3 regions of the Bacillus sp. JJ722 genome follow, and region 1 is predicted to be linked to each of the others. Evidence: riboswitches for the same ligand, from Rfam matches in the RefSeq annotation. Region 1 holds a riboswitch; each other region holds the start of a gene.
The links. Region 1 has a riboswitch for cobalamin ahead of V7014_RS05855 (cob(I)yrinic acid a,c-diamide adenosyltransferase). Riboswitches for the same ligand answer to the same signal wherever they lie in the genome.
Positions count from the first base shown of each region.

Region 2: linked by a shared signal. The riboswitch ahead of metE (5-methyltetrahydropteroyltriglutamate--homocysteine S-methyltransferase) and the one ahead of V7014_RS05855 (cob(I)yrinic acid a,c-diamide adenosyltransferase) in region 1 are both predicted to bind cobalamin.
Region 3: linked by a shared signal. The riboswitch ahead of V7014_RS20000 (Ig-like domain-containing protein) and the one ahead of V7014_RS05855 (cob(I)yrinic acid a,c-diamide adenosyltransferase) in region 1 are both predicted to bind cobalamin.

Region 1 covers NZ_JBALMO010000037.1:34,348-37,563, forward strand. The annotation lists gene V7014_RS05845 (FecCD family ABC transporter permease) at 1-45, opposite strand, end outside; gene V7014_RS05850 (ABC transporter substrate-binding protein) at 32-1,012, opposite strand; gene V7014_RS05855 (cob(I)yrinic acid a,c-diamide adenosyltransferase) at 1,088-1,636, opposite strand; cobalamin riboswitch at 1,814-1,988, opposite strand; gene V7014_RS05860 (aminopeptidase) at 2,070-3,216, opposite strand, start outside.
Region 2 covers NZ_JBALMO010000049.1:2,275-5,490, forward strand. The annotation lists gene V7014_RS08050 (TetR/AcrR family transcriptional regulator) at 1-198, shown strand, start outside; gene V7014_RS08055 (MFS transporter) at 328-1,545, shown strand; cobalamin riboswitch at 1,720-1,910, shown strand; gene metE (5-methyltetrahydropteroyltriglutamate--homocysteine S-methyltransferase) at 2,040-3,216, shown strand, end outside.
Region 3 covers NZ_JBALMO010000185.1:528-3,743, reverse strand. The annotation lists gene V7014_RS20000 (Ig-like domain-containing protein) at 1-2,019, opposite strand, end outside; cobalamin riboswitch at 2,190-2,393, opposite strand; gene V7014_RS19995 (alpha/beta fold hydrolase) at 2,698-3,216, shown strand, end outside.

The DNA.
Region 1 (3,216 bases):
AAGGGTAAATATTGTTAACCAAACAATTTTTTTATTTATAAACATCTGGGTAAATAGTTTTCGCAAGTTCTTCAACTCCGTCTACTAAGCGTGGACCTGGTCTTGTTGTAGCATCGCTGTTCACATCAAATACTTGTTTGTTCTTCACTGCATTTACTTCTGCCCAACCTTTTCGATTTAGCACTTGTTCAGCAGGATTTTTAGCAGAGTCTCCGTACGTTGTAATAATAACATCTGGATTTAACTTAATCGCTTCCTCTTCACTCATTTTAACCCAGCCATCTTGAGCGGCTGCTACGTTTTCAGCACCAATCATTTCAAGCATTTCATTCATGAATGTATTTTTTCCTGTTGTAAAAATGTCAGGTTGTGGCGAAACTTCTACCCATACTTTTTTCTTTTCTTTAACATTCTTAGATTGTTCTTTAATGGCTGCTACTTTTTCTTCCATATCAGCAATGATTTTATCTGCTTCTTTTTCTTTTCCTGTTGCTTTTCCGATTAAACGCATAACATCATACGCTTCCTCAAAAGATGCTTGAGTTCCTTCAGGTACAATAACGGTAATGCCCGCATCTTCTAATTGCTTAACTGCATTTGCATGGTTTTGCAAATGATATTCTTGCAAGAATGCTACGTCAGGTTTAAGAGCCAAGATTTTCTCTAAATTAAGATCTTGAGCACCTACTTTTTCTTTCTTCGTAGCTGCTTCTGGATAATTATCGAAATCTGACACACCAACAATTTCTTCATCTAAACCTAATGCAAAAAGAATCTCTGTAAAGCTTGGTAACAATGAAACAATAGTTTCAGGTTTCTTTTCTATTGTAATATCTTTTCCTGTACTATCTTTAATCGTTACTGGAAATGCTTCTTGCTTCGCATCACCTTGTTCTGTTTTTGTTTCTTCTTTCTCAGGCTCCTCAGATGTGCCACATCCTGTTAATACGCTAAACGTCAATAAGAATAATAGCGCTAGCAAACTAAGACTTTTCGTAAATCGATTAACCATTTTTCTGCCTCCATCATTTCTGCTATTTTTATTAAGTAAAAACTATTGAATGATTCAAGTAGTTACACTTACTAATTAATATTCAATGCCATAGATTGCATCTACCCCATCTTGGTAGTAATGCTTCTCTTCCTCAATAATCGATACTAAATCAGCAATCTCTTTTATTTCTGGTTTTGCATCTCTACCAGTAATGACAACATGAGTATTTACTGGTTTGTTCTTTAATGTCTCTATTACATCAGCCAAAGGTAGCACATCATCGATTGGGAAAGAATCAATACTTAACGCATTGTTCAGCTCATCGAAAATCACCACATCATATTCGCCGCTTGTTAGCTTTTCTTTAGCCGTTACCCAAGCTTTTTTTAAAGCAGTACGATGTTCATCAGGCGTTTTCAACCAAGTAAAACCAATCCCTAATTGAGCTACTTCAGCACCTAATTTTTCTAATGAAATTTGTTCACCATATGTACGTTCTGGAGATTTGATAAATTGCAAAATAACAACTTTCATATCTCTTCCTAACGCTCGCGCTGCTAATCCAAACGCGGCAGTAGTCTTCCCTTTACCATTTCCCGTGTAAACCAAAATCTTCCCTGATGTTTGCTCTTGTTTTTCCATTTCTACATCCTCCCTATTCCATCCAGTAAGCATAAAAAAACCTTGACCATAAAGGCCAAGGTATCACTGAATAGTATGACAAGTCTTGACCTACATTCCCCTCCGAAATATAAGCGTGGAATGTTTTTCTAGAAAAGTAACCAAGAAATCATCATACACTTCTCTCTTATAGAAAAACACAATCACTCTTAAAAAGCAGGTTTCCTGACTTCGCACCATCAGTCATGTAAGCCTTCCCAAAATAAATTCAGTGGCTTACACAATAAATTAGTGATTACAGTAGCGGGGGCTGTACTGGACTTTCACCAGTTTCCCTATTATCCTAAAAGGCACTCTTTAAGAAATATGTAATTATTTGTTCTCAATTCTTCCTCATTTTACTGTACAAGAAGCAAAATGTCATGCAATTGACGTTAAACGAAATGAAATAATGTTAAAATGCCCAATTTCCTTTACGGAAAATCGGCTCTGCTACGCCTTCATCTGTTATTCCATCAATGTCCATTTGATCTGAACCAATCATGAAATCAACATGTGTTATACTATCATTCGCACCATTTTCATTTAATTCTTCACGCGTCATTGTTTTTCCGCCTTCTAAATTAAAGGCATACGCGCTTCCAATCGCTAAATGATTAGATGCATTTTCATCAAATAGAGTATTATAATATAAAATATTTGATTCAGAGATTGGCGAACGATGTGGCACCAACGCTACTTCTCCCAAATAATGTGATCCTTCATCCGTTTCAACTAAATTTTTCAAAATTTCTTCGCCCACTTCAGCTTTCGCATCAATAATGCGACCATTTTCGAAAGTAATTGTGAATTTATCAATAATATTTCCACCATAGCTTAATGGCTTCGTACTAGAAACTACTCCATCTACCCCTGTTTTTAAAGGCATTGAGAATACTTCTTCTGTAGGCATATTCGCCATAAAGTCAATACCTGCTTCACTCACACTACTTGCCCCACACCAAATATGCTTCTCTGGAAGTTCAACCGTCAAATCTGTTCCTGGTGCTTTATAATGAAGCTTCTTGTAATGCTTTTGATTTAAGTAATCAACTTTTGTGTGAAGGTTATCATTATGTTGTTGCCATGCTACAACAGGATCTTCTTGATCAATGCGAGTCGCTTTAAAGATTGCATCCCATAACATAGCCACTCTTTCTGATTCTGGTGCATCAGGAAATACCATATTAGCCCAAGCTTGTGAAGGTACGGCTACAATGCTCCATGCAGTCTTATCACTCTGTACAATAGAACGAAATTTACTTAATGCTTGACCTGTAGCTTTTTGATTATTGGCAATACGATTCGGGTCAATTCCTTTAAGTAAGTCTGGTGACGATGAAATAACAGATAAATAAGCTGCACCTTGTTCAGCTAATTCGTTTTGCTCATTTGCACGATGCTTTGGAAATGTTTTAAACACTTCATCGTCAGCATTCTCATATTTCAACCGATTAATTGTATCATCGCTAAAGTTAACAATTACATTATACGCACCTGCTTCGTACGCTTTCTTGGTAATTAAGCGAACAAGCTCTGCACCCTCTAGCATAGTGTTAATA
Region 2 (3,216 bases), on a different contig from region 1:
GAATCATATGAAAAAATCATCATGGATGGAATGAAAACTGGTGAATTTATTGACGAAAATCCACGGGAGCTTATGTATATGCTTTTTGCTCTTCATAATGGCTTAGGTGTTGCGTATTATGAAATGGATTTTGATCAATTGAAAGCACTATATCGTAAAAGTATAGATCTTATATTAACTGGAATAGCTAAACGATAATTCTTAAACATAGGTCGGAGAATGTTCTGACCTAAAATTTTCACACATTTTATAAACCGAACGTTCAGGTTGTTTTTTACACTTTTGTAGACCGAACGTTCAGACTACTAATAAAGGAGACATGAGTAAATGAAAGACTTAATAAGAAATCGAATCTTTCTTATCATTTTAAGCTCCGATTTACTAGATCAAATGAGTATATGGATTCGAAATATGGCAATATTATATTTCGTTATCGAAAAAACAAACCAAAATCCTGTTGCTATTTCTGCAATAACCGTCATCGAATTTCTGCCAATGTTTTTATTCTCATTTATAGGAGGAACATTAGCTGACCGTTGGAATCCGAAGAAGACCATTATTAGCGGTGGACTATTAAGTATTGCTTCCATTCTGCTTATTATCACTTCGGTTTCACTTGGGTTTTGGCAAGCTATTTTCTTCGCTACATTCGTGTCAGCTATTGTTTCTCAGTTTTCACAACCTTCTTCTTCAAAAATCTTCAAAAGACATATACCTGAAGAACAAGTTAGCGTAGCACTAGGTTTATCACAAAGTTTGGGTTCCATATTTGTCATAATTGGACCAATAATTGGAACGACCGTTTATACACAATTTGGCATTTTGCCATCACTTTATCTATTAATAATCACCTTTGGTTTATCAACACTTATTACGTTGTTCTTACCGAAAGATGCTTCCTTTGTACCCGATAAGAATTCAACTGTTTTGTTAGAAATTAAAGAAGGTTTTAAGTATGTTTGGAGCAGCAATAATTTACGGAGAATTTGCTACATCTTTTTCTTCATCGGAATAGCGGGTGGTCTTATACAACCACTTGAAGTGTTTCTTGTAACAGATCGATTAGATTTACCGAAAGAAGCCTTACAATGGCTAACTTCCATTGCCGGTTTAGGAATGTTTATAGGAGGGATTATTGCCGCGATTATCGCTGAACGCATCAGTGGAAGAGCTGCTTTTGTATTCACGCTCATATTCATGTCCATCTCAACAATCTTAGAAGTATGGTCAACATGGTTTGTTTTAACAGCATCGCTAACTTTTTTAAGCTCATTCTTTGTAGCTTTTATACAAATCAAACTTAGTACATTGATGATTACGTACGTTGATGAAGCATTTATTAGTCGAACAAATGGTATTATTACACCAATCATGTTAGCTGCGATGCTAATTGGAAATGCTTTTTCAGGTGTAATAATGCAAGGCACTTCACTCTTTATCGTATATTTCATAGCTGCATTATTCACAGCATTAGCAAGCATCCCTTCTTTAGGGCTTTCGTTTTCAAAAAGTACGAAAAGGACCACAGCAGAATTAAGCTCATAGTTAGAAAGCTGACGATAAGTATTAATAAGTTTACTTTTCGTCAGCTTTTCTTTAGTCCATATATTTATAACCTATACTGTTTTTTCAGTAATCTTTGTTCTCTTTTTGTTTTTGTTTGACGCTCAGCAGTAAAAGTGTTATCATTCGGTATGTTTATTTAGAATTATCAAAAAATAAATATTTGTGGGAATAGGTTTCTTAATATGTATTAAGAATTAAAAGGGAAGTTTGGTGTAAATCCAACGCGGTCCCGCCACTGTATTAGAGTAGTTAGCACATGTATATCACTGATCGATATCGATTGGGAAGATTGTGACTAATGATGATCCTTAAGTCAGGAGACCTGCCTAATCCAACAACACTGTTTTTTACCTACGGAAGATAGGGAGGTGTTAGAATGAATAAACCTGTGCATACATATGGGCATTTCTAACTTTTTTCTAGGGGTAAGTTAGAGGTGCCTTTTTATTTTTATGTATTTGAAAAACAGGGAGATGAATATTTTGAAAACAAGTAATTTAGGTTATCCGCGTATTGGAGAAAATAGAGAATGGAAAAAAGCTCTAGAACAATATTGGGCTGGAAAAATTGATGAACAAAGCTTTGAACAATTAACAGAGAATGTATTGTTATCCAATCTTCAAAAACAAATCGAACAAGGAATTGATTTCATTCCAATAAATGACTTTAGCTATTACGACCATATGCTTGACACTGCTACAATGTTTGGTCTTGTACCACATCGCTATGGCCCTATAAGCGGTAACATACCATTATCTCAATATTTTTCAATGGCTAGAGGTAATCATACAGCTGTTGCCTCTGAAATGACAAAGTGGTTCAATACGAATTACCATTATATTATTCCAGAATTAAATAACCCAACATTTCAACTAGTTGAGAATAAGCCATTAAAGGCCTATCGAAAAGCGAAAGAAATGATTGGAGTGAAAGGAAAGCCTGTAATAGTAGGTCCCTATACATTCCTAAAGCTTTCTAAAGGATATGATGAAAACCAAATTCCAAGTATCCTATTACAACTTATTCCCTTATATCAGCAAGTTCTTAAAGAATTACAAGACGAAGGTGTCGAATGGGTACAAATCGATGAACCAATTCTTGTAACATCTATTACAAATAGTGAATGGAAAACCGTTCAATATATATATGAACAATTACATGAAGCTGCTCCTTCTTTAAATAAAATGCTTCAAACATATTTTGATGCAGTAGATGACTATGAATCAATCGTATCATTACCAGTACAAGGAATCGGATTAGATTTCGCTCATGGATTAAATCAAAACATAAAACATATCCAAACATTTGGTTTCCCAGTAAACAAAGTACTAGGTCTAGGCATCATAGATGGACGAAATATTTGGAAGGCTGATTTAAATAAGAAAAAAGACACCATAGATGCTATTTTGAATATAGTTGACACAGATAGAGTATGGATTCAGCCTTCTTGTAGTTTATTACATGTTCCAATTAACATAAAAAACGAATCAAAATTTGAAGAAACATTAAAGAATGCGCTAGCATTTGCAGATGAGAAATTACAAGAAATACAACTATTGAAAACTAGCTATGAAAATAATTCAAACAGTATTACAGAAGCTTTCGAACAAAATAGAAGAGATATAAAGATATTAAATATGGCCCCTGCTC
Region 3 (3,216 bases), on a different contig from region 1:
ACTTTGATAATACTTATCTAGATATGTCTGATGATCAAGTCCCTTTGAGCTTCTAGCTAAACTTAATGCATTCCACTCTTTTCCAAAAACTGGTTTATGATTTTTTAAAATCCATTCATGATTTTTGTTGATTGTTTCAGTAATAGATGGAATCTCTATAAGATTTGTTTCTGGTTTCGATACAACATCTGTCATATCGTATAACTTGTTCTTGCCATTTAAAAAACGGTCATAAGCAGCTAGTGCATACGATACTTGTTCTGTTGCCATAGAATTACTCGTACCATTTAAAGTATGCTTAAACGCTCCATCTTTACTGTCATAAAAAGTCATAATATTCGATAGAAGCCAATTCCCATTACCTTTAATAAATCGCGGGTCAGTTTTTGGATCTATTCCAATGCTAGTTAATGCAACCAGTACTTGAGCGGCACTTTCAACATTCGGTGTTCCCCAACTTACATAACCACCATTTTCTTGCTGAATATTACTTAAAAATGTGACCGCTTTATTGATCGCTTCTTCCACATTTTGTTTTTCTTTATAAGATGATAGCGCTTGAATGGCCATACTAGTAATATCAGCATCGCCTTTCGCCCCAAACAAAGCAAATCCACCATCAGCTAATTGTTTCTCTAAAATAAATTTAACTAGTTTATCCCTAGTCACAGTGACAGTTTCACTCTCTGCCGGTATTTCATATTTCTTTGAATCTAAGGCTATTAATGCAAATATACCTCCGTTAATTCCTTGTTTTATAACATTGCCATAGTTATAAAGCTTTTCTAACAGATTGTATCCTCCTACATTAGTAGGATCTTTTCCAATAGCTGTTAATGCTAATATCGCACGTGAATACTCTGTGTAGTTATTTTTGGTTAAAATACCTTGTTTATTCTTTACATATTCTTCAACATTTTTGTAGTACGTATCATAGTACGACTGAGGCACATTATTAGAACCTCTTGCTAAACTCAAAATATACCATTCTTTAAAAAAAACAGGATTTGGAGAATCTGTTTGCATATATTTATGAGTATTTATCAGTGCTTCACTCATTGTCGGATTCTTGATTTCTATCGCTTCAACAGGTTCAGGATTTGGCTTTTCCAAATCAGGTACTTCTGGTTTTGGCGTTTCGAGTACTTTGACGGCTTCCACTTCAATCTCAATTGGTATTGGACGAATTAAGTTGTAGTAAGTTTCTTCATCTCTCTTTTCAGCCGAAATACTATACTTGCCTGCTTCTTTAAATGGGACCGTAACTTGCCCGTTACGATCTGTCATATATGTGGATTCTTTACCATTAATCGTAATGTTGACATCTTCAATTGGGGTAGATGGACTGTCCCCTTCCCAACTTGTTTTGAACCCAGTAACATTAAATGTTATTTGTTCGCCAGCCTTAATTTTTGATTGAGAAGCTGTAATACTACCAAATTCATACTCCATATAATTACCAACAAAATATAATTCTACTCGATCATTCGCTTTAATGACTTGTTCGCCCACACCTAATCCTACCTGCTCGCCATTAACTCGATACATCCAACCAGACATAGGACCTTTATCAAATTCACCTAAACTTTCAATGGAAGCTATATAATTGCCATCATGTTTAACGTAGATACCCGATTCTTTTGTTACGTCAATTCCCTTTGCTTGAAGAGCTTGAATAATAGCATGTATGGCTAATGGTTCATTATGATTTTTATACCAATTTCCAACAGTGTTATCACCGACAACATGTGTCAAATCAAAAGGCTTTACTTGAATCTGTTGATTAGGAACAATCGTGTGATCCCAACTTTCGATTCGTATATCTATTGGAATGGTTCCTACCTCGGTTACATCCTGGTTAAGAACATTACTCTCTTTTTCATTCACTATTGTTTCATTTTCTATATTTGTTGCAGCCGGCACATTTTCAGCATGCCCTACCAGCATGTTTAAAGGTAATCCTGAAAAAAACGTAAACAGTACTAGCATAATAACTAGTAAACCTTTAAGCTTTTTCACGAAAACACCTCTCTTCTATAAAAATTATTAAAACCCAAACATGAAAAAAGCCCTCTTTACATAGTAAAGAGAGCAAATAATTTAAAAAGACATACTAAATTAACATAAATACGTGCCAAAAAAACGCACAAATAAACGTCTTTGTCCCCTTATCCTCTCCCCCCGAAGAATTTGGAAAGTGCATAAAAGCAGGTCTCCTGGCTTTGTGTTTCACTTTACTCATGTCCCCTTCCCGGTTTATCAAAACATTTGATGACCAGTGGTATAATGACAATTTCATCCACACTTACAGTAGCGGGTCTGCATCGGAATCTCACCGATTTCCCTATTATCCTATTCGTAATTCAATAGGCACTTTTATACAATTTATATTCAATTATTGCAAAGTTTAACATACTTCGACAATATTGTAAATATTCCGAAAAGCCATTAGTACTTTTGATATATTAGATTTCATTTGTCTTTTAAAACTATCGCATCCTTAATTAAAGTCTAAAGACGAATATCAAGCTTTATTTTTCATCATACTTATGTATTGATTTTTTTCTTTCTCATATTCTTAAATAACTTTGCTGCATATTTTAGATTATAATATTAGTAAAATATGGATTTTTAATGTGAGATATTAAGAAAATAGACGTTATATTTTAGATAAAATATTTTTAGGAGTTGGTTAGGTTGATAACCGAAAAGAGAATTGATCTGGGAAATAGCTTAAAACTTAATGTTAGTTATTCTATAGAAAATGAAAATAAACCAGCTATTCTACTCATTCATTTCAGCGGTGGAACACTACAAATGTGGAACGGTGTTATACCTTTGCTTCAAAAGCAATATCGAATCATTGCACCTGATTTACGAGGGCATGGGAAATCGGATCGACCATTGACTGGTTATCATATTGATGATTTTGCTAATGACATGTATCGATTATTACATAAGCTCGGAATTGATAAATGCCACATAGTTGGGAGTTCTCTAGGCGCAGAAGTTGGGCTTAGCATTGCCGCAACACATCCAGAGATGGTCTTATCATTAGTCTGTGAAGGTGCAATTTATAACGAGTTTGGAGAATATGGATTATTTAATGGGAGTGAAGTAGTTATCAAAGAAGAGAAGGGAAAACTTCGCCACCAACTGAAAGAACGAAAGCTTACTAGATATCCAACTAAAGCTGATTTTATTAAGGACTTTAAG